One region of the Streptomyces sp. NPDC002133 genome, then DNA from elsewhere that is predicted to be linked to it. Evidence: riboswitches for the same ligand, from Rfam matches in the RefSeq annotation. Region 1 holds a riboswitch; each other region holds the start of a gene.
The links. A riboswitch is a leader RNA that binds a small molecule or an ion and turns the genes downstream of it on or off. The one in region 1 is predicted to bind cobalamin.
Positions count from the first base shown of each region.

Region 1 (4,558 bases):
GGACGTTGACCAGTCCGCGCAGCGGCGAGCCGGACGGGCCGGCCGGGACGAAGCCGCCGTTCAGCGCGTGGACGCTGTTGTCGAGTTCGTCGGTCGTGGCGGACAGGCGCGGGACGACCTGGCGGGCCGCGAAATCGAGGATGTCGGCGACGGCCGGTCCGTGCCCGTCGGCCACGGTGGCGACGGCGGCCGGGTTCCAGTCCGCCGCCTCCATCGCCTCGACCAGCGCGCGGGCCGTGGCCTCCGCCTCGTCGGCGGTCGTGCGGGTCGCGGCGGACTCGTCGAGGCCGAGGGCCTCGCGCAGTCCGGGCAGGGCCTGGGTGCCGCCCCAGATCTGGCGGGCGCGCAGGATCGAGAGGACCAGGTTGACCCGCTCGGGGCCGGTCGGCGCGCCGCCGAGTACGTGCAGACCGTCGCGGATCTGAGCGTCCTTGACCTCGCACAGCCAGCCGTCGACGTGGAGCAGGAAGTCGTCGAAGCCGTCGTCGTCGGGGCGGTCGTCCAGGCCGAGGTCGTGGTCGAGCCTGGCGGCCTGGATCAGCGTCCAGATCTGGGCCCGGATGGCGGGCAGCTTCGCCGGGTCCATGGAGGAGATCTGCGCGTACTCGTCGAGCAGTTGCTCCAGGCGTGCGATGTCGCCGTACGAGTCGGCGCGGGCCATCGGCGGCACGAGATGGTCGATGAGCGTGGCGTGCGCCCGGCGCTTGGCCTGGGTGCCCTCGCCCGGGTCGTTGACCAGGAACGGATAGACGAGCGGCAGGTCGCCGAGCGCCGCGTCGGGCGCGCAGGCGGCGGACAGGCCGGCGTTCTTGCCGGGCAGCCACTCCAGGTTGCCGTGCTTGCCGAGGTGGATCATCGCGTCGGCGCCGAAGCCGCCGTCGTCCTCCGCGGCCGCGATCCAGCGGTAGGCGGCGAGGTAGTGGTGCGAGGGCGGCAGATCGGGGTCGTGGTAGATCGCGATCGGGTTCTCACCGAAGCCGCGCGGGGGCTGGATGAGGATCAGCAGGTTGCCGCGCCGCAGGGCGGCCAGCACGATGTCGCCCTCCGGGTTGCGGGAGCGGTCCAGGAACATCTCGCCCGGCGCCGGGCCCCAGTGCTGCTCCACGTGCTCGCGCAGCTCCTGCGGGAGCCTGGCGTACCAGCGCCTGTAGTCGTCCGCCGGGATACGGACCGGGTTGCGGGCGAGCTGTTCGTCGGTGAGCCAGTCCCGGTCGTGGCCGCCCGCCTCGATGAGCGCGTGGATCAGCTCGTCGCCGTCGCCGGAGACAAGGCCGGGGATCTCCTCCGTGCCGAAGTCGTAGCCCTCGTCGCGGAGCCGGCGCAGCAGGGCGACGGCGGACGCGGGGGTGTCGAGGCCGACGGCGTTGCCGATGCGGGAGTGCTTCGTCGGGTACGCGGACAGGACGAGCGCGAGGCGCTTGTCGGCGTTCGGGATGTGGCGCAGCCGCGCGTGCCGTACGGCGATCCCGGCGACGCGGGCCGCGCGCTCGGCGTCGGCGACGTACGCGGGCAGGCCGTCCTCGTCGATCTCCTTGAAGGAGAACGGGACGGTGATGAGGCGGCCGTCGAACTCGGGGACCGCGACCTGGCTCGCGGCGTCCAGCGGGGACAGGCCCTCGTCGCTCTCCTCCCACGTGCTGCGCGACCCGGTCAGGCACAGCGCCTGCAGGACGGGCACGTCGAGCGCGGCGAGCGCGCCCGCGTCCCAGGACTCGTCGTCGCCGCCGGCCTGTGCCTCGGCGGGCCTGGTGCCGCCCGCGGCGAGGACGGTGGTGACGATGACGTCGGCGCCTCGGAGCCGGTCCAGCAGCTCGGGTTCGGGGGCGCGGAGCGAGGCGACGTAGAGGGGAAGGGCCTGACCGCCCGCGTCCTCGACGGCGTCGCACAGGGCGCCGACGAAGGCGGTGTTGCCGCTCATGTGGTGGGCGCGATAGTAGAGGACCGCGACCGTGGGGCCGGTCGTGCTGCGCGGGGTGCGGTCGAGGGGGCCCCAGGTGGGGGCGGGCGCCGGCGGCTCGAAGCCGTGGCCGGTGAGCAGGACCGTGTCGGAGAGGAACCGGGCGAGCTGCTCCAGGTTGGCCGGCCCGCCGTGCGCGAGGTAGGCGTGCGCCTCGGCCGCGATGCCGATGGGGACGGTGGAGGCCTCCATCAGCTGAGCGTCGGGGGCCTGTTCGCCGGTGAGGACCACCACGGGCCGCTCCTGCGCGAGCAGGGCGTCGATCCCCTCCTGCCAGGCACGGATACCACCGAGGAGGCGTACGACGACGAGGTCCGTGCCGTCGAGCAGCCCGGGCAGCTCCTCCTGCGCAAGGCGGGAGGGGTTGGCGAAGCGGTAGTCGACCGGGCCTGCGGCCGCGCGGGCGCTGAGCAGGTCCGTGTCGGAGGTCGACAGCAGCAGGATCGTGGGCGTCGCCAGGGGCGTCGTCGCGTGCGTCATCGCGTGCGCAGGCCTTCCTCGGGGTTTCCGCGCCCCGGGTGGTCGTCGTCGGCGGGAGTTCCTGACTCACCCGGCCTCCGTGTCGAGGCCCGGTTCACAGTGGCGGGACCGCGCCGGATTCTCACCGGGCTTCCTCCCTAGGGTCCTGGGACCCTGTGCCGTCTGCATAGTAGAGGCTGCCCGCTGCCGCCGGGGCGGTCACCTCGGAGGAGCTCGAAGGACGCGGGCGGGGACGTGGGAAGGACGTGGGTATGCTCGCCGCCATGCCGCCGACACCACCAACACCCCCGGACCGGGGCGAAACCCGCATACGGGACCGAGGCGATGCCTGCCCGGGTGCGTTGCGGCTGCATACGGCCGACGACGGCGGACTGGCCCGACTCCGGGTACCCGCAGGTGTTCTGACAGCTCGTCAGGTCGATGTCCTGGCCGCGTCCGCGGAGGCGCTGGGCGACGGTGCGCTGAGCATCACCTCGCGCGGGAACGTGGAGCTGCGCGGCCTCGGCGAGGGCTGCGGGGCAGAACTCGCAGCGCTGCTCCGGAAGACCGGGCTGCTTCCCTCCGACAGCCATGAGCGGGTACGGAACGTGGTGGCGTCGCCGCTCGCCGGACTCGACGGACTCGGCTGTGCCGACGTGCAGTTGTGGGCACGCGAACTGGACGAACTGCTGTGCGCGAGCGACTGGGCGGCCGGGCTTTCGGGGCGTTTCCTGTTCGCGCTGGACGACGGGCGCGGGGATGTGGCGGGGCTCGGTGCGGATGTGACCTTGCTCGCAGAGCCGGGAGGTGCGGCGGTCCTGCGCGTCGGGCCGCAGGCCTTCCGCGTCCGCACCGCTGACGCACCGCGTGCCGCCCTCGCCGCGGCCGAGGCGTTCCTCGCCGCGGCGAACGCGGCGGGCACGGGGGCGTGGCGGGTGCGGGAGCTGCCCGCGGGTCGGGACGTGGCGTTGGGGGCGTATCTGGAGGCGGCGGGTGTCGCGGCGGAGCTCTTCCCGTTCGGAGCCCGTCCGGCGCTCGAGGACGGACATCCCGCGGGCCCCCTCCCCGGGGTCGCCCAAGGGGCCGAAGGCTGGGCGCTGTCGGTCGGAGCGCCGCTCGGACGGCTCACCGTCCGCCAGGTGCGGGCGCTGCTGCCCGCGCCCGGGGGCGAGGTACGGCTCACTCCGTGGCGCGGGGTCGTCGTGCCCGGCTTCGCGGATCGCGACGCGGCCGATGCGCGGCTCGCCGCACTCACGCGGGCGGGGTTCGTCACCGGCCCCGACTCCGCCTGGTACGGCGTCGGCGCCTGCACCGGCCGGCCCGGGTGCGCCAAGTCCCTGTCCGACGTACGGGCGGACGCGGCGCCGGGCGGCCGGGGCGGCGGCCTGCCCGTGTACTGGTCCGGCTGCGAGCGGCGCTGCGGGCATCCCCACGGGGCGTACGTGGACGTGGTTGCGACGGGCGGCGACCGCTACGAGGTGAACGGCTCGCCCGTCACCCGAACTGCACTGGCCGACGCCGTGACGGCGGCGTCACGTACGAGGAAATGAGCGACAGCACCGTGTTCGACTACGAGAAGGACGGCGCGGAGATCTACCGCCAGTCCTTTGCCACCATCCGCGCCGAGGCCGACCTCTCCGCGCTCCCGGCCGACGTCAGCCAGGTCGCGGTGCGGATGATCCACGCCTGCGGCATGGTCGACCTCGTCCGCGATCTCGCCTACTCGCACGCCGTGGTGGCCCGCGCCCGCGAGGCCCTGCGCGCCGGCGCACCCATCCTGTGCGACGCCCGGATGGTCGCCAGCGGCGTCACCCGCAAGCGGCTGCCCGCCGACAACGAGGTGATCTGCACGCTCTCCGACCCGTCCGTGCCGGCACTCGCCGCCGAGCTCGGAACGACCCGGAGCGCCGCTGCCCTCGAACTGTGGCGCGACCGCCTCGAAGGCTCGGTCGTCGCCGTGGGCAACGCGCCCACCGCACTCTTCCGGCTCCTGGAGATGATCGAGGAGGGCGCGCCCCGTCCGGCGGCCGTCATCGGCGTCCCGGTCGGCTTCATAGGCGCCGCCGAGTCCAAGGAAGCGCTCGCCGGGCACAACAGCGGCATCGAACACCTCGTGGTACGCGGGCGGCGCGGCGGAAGCGC
Region 1 is NZ_JBEOXF010000013.1:55,242-59,799, reverse strand. It holds gene cobN (cobaltochelatase subunit CobN) at 1-2,437, opposite strand, end outside; cobalamin riboswitch at 2,475-2,611, opposite strand; gene ABT078_RS16235 (ferredoxin-like domain-containing protein) at 2,689-3,966, shown strand; gene ABT078_RS16230 (precorrin-8X methylmutase) at 3,963-4,558, shown strand, end outside.

Region 2 (4,558 bases), on a different contig from region 1:
GCAGGAAGCGGCGGCGGTCGGCCCTGGTCTCCAGGCGGTCGATCGTCTCGACCGAGTCCATCCACCGGAAGCAGAACTGCGCCTTCTCGCGGATCGAAGGGATGTTCTCGACGGCGGCGAAAGCTGCCGTGCGGTCCTCCGGGTCGGGAAGGTAGGTGTCCAGCAGCGTCAGATAGAACTGGACGTGCACGGCCTCCTCGAAGAGCTGGCGGGAGAGATACAACCGCGCCTCGGGGGAGTTGATGTGCTTGTAGAGCGTCAGCACGAGGTTGTTCGCGACGATCGAGTCGCCGGTCGCGAAGAAGGCCACGAGCCGGCCGATCATGTGCTGCTCGCCGGGCGAGAGCTTGGCGAGGTCGGCGACGTCGGAGTGGAGGTCGACCTCCTCCACGGTCCAGGTGTTCTTGATGGCGTCCCGGTAGCGCTCGTAGAAGTCCGGGTAGCGCATCGGACGGAGCGTCAGTTCGAAGCCCGGGTCCAGCAGATTCTTCGGAATCCGGGAGGTGTCGGCGCGAAGCGCCGTCGTCGAGGGGTGGGGGGCGGGCGACGGGTGGGACATTACTGGCAGGCCTCGCAGGACTCGGGGTTCTCAAGGGAGCAGGCGATCGCGTCGGCGTCGGGGGCGGCCTGCTGCTGGGGGACGGTGGTGGCCACCGGCTTCGCGCCGGATGCGGCGCGGGCGATGCGGGTCGCCGGGCGGGAGCGCAGGTAGTACGTCGTCTTCAGGCCCTGCTTCCAGGCGTACGCGTACATCGAGCTGAGCTTGCCGATGGTCGGCGTCTCCATGAAGAGGTTCAGCGACTGCGACTGGTCCAGGAACGGGGTGCGGGCCGCGGCCATGTCGATCAGGCCGCGCTGCGGGATCTCCCACGCCGTGCGGTACAGCTCCCGCACGTCCGCCGGGATCCAGTTGAGGCCCTGCACCGAGCCGCTGGAGTCGCGCAGCGCCTCCCGGGTCTGCGCGTCCCAGACGCCGAGCTTCTTCAGGTCGTCCACCAGATAGGAGTTGACCTGCAGGAACTCACCGGACAGCGTCTCGCGCTTGAAGAGATTGGAGACCTGGGGCTCGATGCACTCGTACACGCCCGCGATCGAAGCGATGGTCGCGGTCGGCGCGATCGCGAGGAGGAGGGAGTTGCGCATGCCGCTGGTCGCGATCCGCCCGCGCAGCGCCGCCCAGCGCTCGGGCCAGGTGAGCTCGACGTCGTAGTGGTCGGGGTGCAGCACTCCGCGCGCGGCGCGCGTCCGCTCCCAGGCGGGCAGCGGGCCGTTGCGCTCGGCGAGTTCGCACGACGCCTCGTACGCCGCCAGCATGATCCGCTCGGAGAGGCGCGTGGAGAGGGCCCTCGCCTCCGCCGAGTCGAAGGGCAGCCGGAGCTTGAAGAAGACGTCCTGGAGGCCCATCGCGCCGAGGCCCACCGGGCGCCACCTGGCGTTGGAGCGGCCCGCCTGCTCGGTCGGGTAGAAGTTGATGTCGACGACCCGATCGAGGAAGGTCACGGCCGTGCGGACGGTCTCGTCGAGCCGCTCCCAGTCGATGTCACCGGCCGGGGTGACGAAGGCGCCCAGGTTGACCGAGCCGAGGTTGCAGACGGCCGTCTCGCCGTCGTTCGTGACCTCGATGATCTCGGTGCAGAGGTTGGAGGAGTGCACGACCGTGCCGGGCTCGGCGGTCTGGTTGGCGGTCCGGTTGGAGGCGTCCTTGAAGGTCATCCAGCCGTTGCCGGTCTGCGCGAGGGTGCGCATCATGCGGCCGTAGAGGTCGCGTGCCGGAATGGTCCTGCGGGCGAGGCCTGCCGACTCCGCCTTCCGGTACGCGGCGTCGAAGTCGTCGCCCCACAGGTCCACGAGGTCGGGCACATCGGCCGGGGAGAAGAGGGACCAGTCGGCGTCCCCGTTCACCCGGCGCATGAACTCGTCGGGGATCCAGTGCGCGAGGTTGAGGTTGTGCGTACGGCGCGCCTCCTCGCCCGTGTTGTCGCGCAGTTCCAGGAACTCCTCGATGTCCGCGTGCCAGGTCTCCAGGTAGACGCAGGCCGCGCCCTTGCGGCGGCCGCCCTGGTTCACGGCGGCGACCGACGAGTCGAGGGTCCGCAGGAACGGCACGATGCCGTTGGAGTGGCCGTTGGTGCCGCGGATCAGCGAACCGCGGGAGCGGATACGGGAGTACGAGAGGCCGATGCCGCCCGCGTGCTTCGAGAGCCGCGCGACCTGGTGGTAGCGGTCGTAGATGGAGTCGAGCTCGTCGAGCGGGGAATCCAGCAGATAGCACGACGACATCTGCGGGTGGCGGGTGCCGGAGTTGAAGAGCGTGGGGGACGAGGGCAGATAGTCGAGCCGGCTCATCAGCCCGTAGAGCGCGGCGACTTCGTCGAGGGCGCGGACCGAGTCGTCCTCGGCGAGCCCGGTGGCCACGCGCAGCATGAACTGCTGCGGCGTCTCGATGACCTTGCGTGCGATCGGGTGCCGCAGGAGGTAGCGGCTGTAGAGAGTGCGCAGACCGAAGTAGCCGAAGCGGTCGTCCGCGGCGCCGTCGATCAGCGCGTCGAGCCGGGCGGAGTGGGTGCGTACGAACGCGGCGGTCCGGTCTGCGATCAGGCCCTCGCGGTGGCCCACGGCGATGGAGTCGGAGAAGGCGGTCGCCCCCTGTGAGGTCGCCTCCTCCGTGATGGTGAGGCTCAGCAGCCGGGCCGCGAGCCGCGAGTACGCCGGGTCCTCGGAGATCAGCCCCGCGGCCGCCTCGGTCGCGAGATCCCGCAGCTCGGCCTCGTCCGAGCCCGCCTGCCGGCCGCGGAGCGCGGCGGCGGCGACCCGGCCCGGGTCGGTGTCGGGGAGGTCGGCGGTGAGGCCGGTCAGGGTCCGCAGCAGCGCGGTGCCTGGCCCATCGGCTTTGTCTGCACGCTGCACTGAAGCAGGATCGGGCGGCGCGATGGTCACGGGGTGCTCTCCCTCGCTCGGCTCGGGGCCGGCGGGGCGCTCGGGGCACGGGCGCACGCCTGTGGGGGCAGGTGCGCCGCGTCCACCGGCCTTTTCCGCGAGGCCCGGACGTTTGGGCACCCGGGCCGGACGGTCCGGGCGCACCGTCGGCAGGTCCTTGGACTCGCAGGCGCGCACACATGCGCGCCGGCACACCATTGCGGGACAGTTCCGGGTTCGCACCGGATTCCCCTGCGGCGACAGCGAGCATGAGCATACATGTGGGGGCGGGGAGTTGCGTCACCCACCACATGTTGTGTCACGGCGTCGGACGGAGCTCCAGGGCGTACGTCAGCAGGGCCAGCCCGGGGACCGGCTCCCAGTCCCGCTCGGGGGTCCGTACGAAGCCCAGGCGCTCGTAGATGCGGTGCGCGGTGTGCATCGAGGGCTGCGTGGACAGGACGAGCCGCACGCACCCGTCGGTGACCAGTGCCCGGTCGACGCACGCCCGGACGAGCGCCTCGCCGGCGCCCTTGCCGCGGCCCTCCCTGGCCACGGCGAGCATCCGGAACTCGGCCTCGCCCTCGCGGGCGATGTCGGCCCACGGGCCGCCGGACACGACGAAGGTCACCCCGCCCAGCACCCGTCCCTGCGCCTCAACGGCGACCAGTACCTCGGCGTCCTCGACGCGCGCCGCCACGTCCCGCAAGGTGTGCAGGTACTCGTCGTCCTCCCCGAAGTCGAGCAGCCCGTCCCCGAGGTACGCCTCCGCCGTGATCGCCCCGAGCGTCTCGTACTCGGCGGGCTCCGCGCGCCTGATGATGAAGTCCATGCCGGCAGTCTTCCTCACGGCGACGACGTCGGCCCGGGCGCGCACGGGCGCGCGTAGAGGCCCCCGCCGTGAGACGGCGATCGGCGCAGGCTCACCGAGCCTGCGCCGATCGCGGACGAGAGCTTTCCGTGGGTCAGTGCGTGCTCGCGCCGACCGTGGGGAGCTCCGCCTTCACACCCGCGTCCCCCGCGTCCGCCGTGTAGTCCTCCGGGGACGTCTCGTCGACCCCGTCTGGCGCCTTCACCGCACGCAGCACGAACGTCAGGACGACCGTGACCACCACGTTCAGCACAAAGGCCGTCAGACCGATGTAGCCGATCTCCCCGATCCCGGGAATCTCCGCCGACGACCCACCGAAGTGCTTCTGCGTGGGGCTCGCGACCCCGTACGCCGCCATCGTGCCGTACAGCATGCCGGCCGCCCAGCCCGCGATCAGCGCCCAGCGGTGGAACCACCGTGTGAAGAGGCCGCCGACCAGCGCCGGGAAGGTCTGCAGGATCCAGATGCCGCCCAGCAGCTGGAAGTTGATGGCGACCGTCTTGTCCATTGTCAGGACGAAGGCCAGCGCACCCACCTTCACCAGCAGCGACACCAGCTTCGACACCTTGGTCTCCTGCGCAGGTGTCGCGTCCGGCTTCAGGAAGTCCTTGTAGATGTTCCGCGTGAAGAGATTCGCCGCGGCGATCGACATGATCGCTGCCGGCACCAGCGCGCCGATGCCGATGGCCGCGAAGGCCACACCCGCGAACCAGTCGGGGAACATGTTCTCGAACAGCTGCGGGATGGCGAGCTGACCGTTGGTCACCTTCA
Region 2 is NZ_JBEOXF010000037.1:29,245-33,802, forward strand. It holds gene ABT078_RS28170 (ribonucleotide-diphosphate reductase subunit beta) at 1-559, opposite strand, end outside; gene ABT078_RS28175 (ribonucleoside-diphosphate reductase subunit alpha) at 559-2,937, opposite strand; cobalamin riboswitch at 3,069-3,193, opposite strand; gene ABT078_RS28180 (GNAT family N-acetyltransferase) at 3,236-3,748, opposite strand; gene mctP (monocarboxylate uptake permease MctP) at 3,882-4,558, opposite strand, start outside.
Region 2: another riboswitch for cobalamin. It lies ahead of ABT078_RS28175 (ribonucleoside-diphosphate reductase subunit alpha); the one in region 1 lies ahead of cobN (cobaltochelatase subunit CobN).

Region 3 (4,558 bases), on a different contig from region 1:
GCCCCGCCACGGAGCCGGCACGCGACTCGACCTCGTCGTCGATGTGTTCGCCGAGCAGCTGGAAGCCGCCGCAGATGCCGAGCACGGGGCGGCCGTCCACCGCACGGCGCACCAGCGCGTCGGCGATGCCCCGCTCGCGCAGCCACTCCAGCGCGCGGACGGTACCGCGCGTTCCGGGCACGACCACCAGGTCGGCGTCCACCAACTCCTCGGCGCGGTCCACGAAGCGCACGACCACGCCGGGTTCGGCAGCCAGCGCGTCCACGTCGGTGAAGTTGGACATCAGAGGCACCGCGCACACCGCGACCCGCAGCACGTCCTCACCGGCCGGCGGGGCGACCACGGACTCCCTGACCGCGCCCCGCAGGGACACGCGCAGCCCGTCCTCCTCGTCGATGCCGAGGCCGTGCGCGTACGGCAGGACGCCGTACGTCCGCCGGCCGGTCAGCCCGTGCAGCATGTCCAACCCCGGTTCCAGCAGCGTCACATCGCCCCGGAACTTGTTGACGAGGTAGCCCGCGATCAGCTCCTGGTCCTCCCGGGCGAGCAGCGCCGTCGTACCGAAGAACTGCGCGAAGACCCCGCCCCGGTCGATGTCCCCGACCACCAGCACCGGGAAACGCGCGGCCCGTGCGATGCCCATGTTGACGATGTCGGTGCGGCGCAGGTTGATCTCGGCGGGGCTGCCCGCGCCCTCGCAGATGACGGCGTCGTACGTGCTCCGCAACTTCTCCAGGCACTCCATGACCGGCTCGAAGAGTGCCTGCTGCCTGCCCCCGTGGTAGCCGCGCGCGCTCAGTTCGCCCACCGGCCTGCCCATCAGGACGACCTGGCTGGAGCGGTCGCTGCCGGGTTTCAGCAGCACCGGGTTCATCAGCGCCGACGGCTCCACGCGCGCCGCCTGCGCCTGCATGGCCTGCGCCCGGCCGATCTCCGCACCCTCGCGGGTCACAAAGGAGTTGAGGGACATGTTCTGTCCCTTGAAAGGCGCGACCTTCACGCCCTGGCGCACCAGCCACCGGCAGATCCCGGCCGTGACGACGCTCTTGCCGGCGTCCGACGTGGTTCCGGCGACCAGCAGTCCGCGCCCGCTCATGCACGCCTCCCCTTCATCCCCTTCAGGGCCCCGGCGGCCGCCCGCGCGCCCGCGCACGCCACGAGTGCCAGCAGCCCCACGCGCCTCGACAGCCGCACCGCACGCTCGATGTCCGTGACCTCGACGGCCCGGCCGCCGCTGTTGAGCACGGGGCGGTGCTCGACCCGTCCGGCGTACGACAGCGTGCCGCCGAGCCGTACGCCGAGCGCCCCCGCGAACGACGCCTCCACCGGGCCCGCGTTGGGGCTCGGGTGCTTCGCGGCGTCGGCGCGCCAGGCCCGTACGGCACCGCGGGGGTCGCCGCCGGCGAGCACCGCGAGTGCGGCGGTGAGGCGGGCGCCAGGCCAGCCGGCGGCGTCGTCGAGCCGCGCCGAGGCCCAGCCGTACCGGCGGTGGCGTGGCGACTTGTGACCCACCATCGCGTCCAGCGTGTTCACGGCACGGAAGCCCACCAGCCCGGGAACTCCGCCGAGCGCACCCCACACGAGTGCGCCGACGACGGCGTCGGAGGTGTTCTCGGCGACGGACTCGACGACCGCGCGGGCGATCCCTGGGCCGTCCAGCGCTTGAGGGTCGCGCCCGCACAGATGCGGCAGCCGCTCCCGGGCGACCTCGATGTCGCCGGCCGCCAGCGCCCCGCCGATCGCCCGGGCCTCCCGCCCCAGCGACGTACCGCCGACGACGGCCCAGGTGGCCGCGGCGGTCAGCGCGATGGACGCCGTACGGGAACGGCGCACGGAAGCAGCGGCCAGCGCACCCGCCGCGATCGCGCCCCCGGCGCACACGACGGTGTGCACGGCGCCCCAGCCGCGGTGGTCGCGCCACAGCACCCGTTCGACGGCAGCGGCGGCCCGGCCGAACGCGGCGACCGGATGTCCTCGGCGCGGATCGCCGAAGAGCAGGTCGCCGGCGAGTCCGGCAGCTGCACCGCATGCAAAGGTCCGCTCTGCACGCATGTTCGTCCTCACTCAGGGTCCGCGCCCTGGCTCGACGTGACCGGCGGTGAGAGTTCCTGGCTCCGGGAGTGGAGTGCACCCGTGACAGTGGCGGGACCGCGCCGGATTCGCACCGGCTTCCTCTGCTGCCGCCGTAAATGGCTCCGGAAGTCCACCACGGCCGCGAACACCCGTCAACTCGCCCTTGACCTGCGGCGGGACAGTGTGCGCAGTCCCACAGCGGTGTCCTGCCGCGAGTCCGACGTACGACAGGGGCCGGACGCACTCGAAGGTGTGTCCGGCCCCTGTGACGAGAATGCGCCGGCTGTCAGACGACGATCAGATGGATCCCGTACGCCACGGCCCCGGCGCACAGCGCGAAGCAGGCGTAGGCGCCCGTGCGGGCGAGGGCCGCGGAACCGCCCGAACCACCCTGCGCGGAGGCGGCTTGCTGCTTGGCGAGGCCCACGATGCCCAGGGTGAACAGGCCCACCAGGGCGACGGTGACGACGAGGCTCACGCCGAAGACGGAGCCGAGAGCTGCCCAGTCGATCTTCATGCTGTTCGTTACTTCCTTACACCGTGGCGGCGGGTGCGGGGGCGGGCTCACCGCCGGCCGCGGGAGCGGCCGGCGCGGGGATGGTGACCTTGAGACCGTCCAGCGAACCGGCCCCGGCCTCGGTGCCGTTCGCGCCGGTCTCGTCGTCGGTGACATTGGTGTGGTCGACCGGCTTGCGGCGCGAGAGCGACCAGATCACACCCGAGCCCGCGATCAGCAGCAGCGCGACGGCGGCGATGCCCCAGGCGCCCTGGCCGGCCAGGAACTCGGCGGCGGCGCCCACGGCCGCGGCGGCCGGCAGTGTCAGACCCCAGGCGACGAACATCCGGGTGGCGGTGGACCAGCGGACCACGCCGCCCTTGCGGCCGAGGCCCGCGCCCATCACGGCGCCGGAGCAGGACTGGGTGGTGGAGAGCGAGAAGCCGAGGTGCGAGGAGGCCAGGATCACCGTCGCGGCGCTGGTCTGGGCGGCGAAGCCCTGCTGCGGCTGGAGATCGGTCAGGCCCTTGCCCATGGTGCGGATGATGCGCCAGCCGCCCAGGTACGTACCGAGGGCGATCGCCACACCGGCGGAAACGATGACCCACATCGGGGGGTTCGAGCCGGGGGCGAGGACGCCGCCGGTGACCAGGGCCAGGGTGATGACACCCATGGTCTTCTGCGCGTCGTTGGTGCCGTGGGCGAGGGAGACGAGTCCGGCCGAGGCGATCTGGCCGGCGCGGAAGCCCTTGGACGTGGCCTTGTCGTCGGCCTTGGCGCCGATCCTGTACGTCAGCTTCGTCGCGAAGAGCGCCGCGAGGCCCGCCACGAGCGGCGCGGCGACGGCCGGGATCAGGACCTTGGTGACGATGGTCCCGCCGTTGACGGCGGAGAAACCGGCGGACATCACGGCGGCGCCGATGAGACCGCCGAAGAGTGCGTGCGAGGAGCTGGACGGCAGGCCCAGCAGCCAGGTGAAGAGGTTCCACAGAATGGCGCCGACGAGCGCCGCGAAGATCACTTCGGTGCGTATGCCTTCTTCGTTGATGATCCCGCCGGAGATCGTCTTGGCGACCTCAACGGACAGGAATGCGCCGACAAGATTCAGCACGGCGGACATGGCCACCGCCGTCTTGGGCTTGAGCGCGCCTGTCGAGATGGTCGTCGCCATCGCGTTGGCTGTGTCGTGGAAACCGTTCGTGAAATCGAACACGAGAGCGGTGACGATCACGATCCCGAGCAGAAGCGTGATGTTTTCCATTTACCCAGGCTTCTTTTGGATGTCAGTGGCTCGCCGACCGTAGGCAACCTGGATGAACGGAAGGTGAACTGAGGCGGGCGGTGCGGTGTCCCAAGGGGATGTGCCCACTCCGCCTGCAAAGGGAAGGAGTGGAAGAAACCGGTCCATTGCAGCGTTTCGCGGGCGAGCAGCCGGGCCGCCGATCCGCCGAGGAGATCCTGGTCACTCCCGGCCGCTCGGAGGGCTCCTGCCGCTGCTCGCGTCGCATGCCCTGAAAGGATCACCGCATGACCAGGCAGCAGGGACAGGCACCGGGGCGGGACCAGCGGAACGACCAGCGACGCGAGCAGCGGCAGGACCAGCGGCAGGACGTGGTCGGGCACGCCTGGGCGGACCTCGTGGCCACCGCCCTCAGAACCGCGGTGGACGGACTCGTCGTCGGGACCTCGGGCAATGTCTCCGTACGGGTCTCCACGGACGACGGCGAGCTGGTCCTGGTCACCCCGAGCGGAGTGCCCTACGACCGGCTCGGCGCGCATGCCCCCGTCGCCGTCGGCCTCGACGGGCGGCAGCTGCTCGGCGAGCTCACCCCCACCAGCGAGCTGCCGCTGCATCTGGAGATCTACCGCGCCACGGACGCGACGGCCGTCGTGCACACCCATGCCGTGCACGCCACCGCCGTCTCCACCCTGGTCACCGAGCTGCCGCTGATCCACTACATGGCTGCGGCCCTCGGCGGCCCCGTCCGT
Region 3 is NZ_JBEOXF010000005.1:64,484-69,041, reverse strand. It holds gene ABT078_RS08450 (cobyric acid synthase) at 1-1,096, opposite strand, end outside; gene ABT078_RS08445 (cobalamin biosynthesis protein) at 1,093-2,052, opposite strand; cobalamin riboswitch at 2,084-2,223, opposite strand; gene ABT078_RS08440 (hypothetical protein) at 2,360-2,590, opposite strand; gene ABT078_RS08435 (inorganic phosphate transporter) at 2,607-3,830, opposite strand; gene ABT078_RS08430 (class II aldolase/adducin family protein) at 4,097-4,558, shown strand, end outside.
Region 3: another riboswitch for cobalamin. It lies ahead of ABT078_RS08445 (cobalamin biosynthesis protein); the one in region 1 lies ahead of cobN (cobaltochelatase subunit CobN).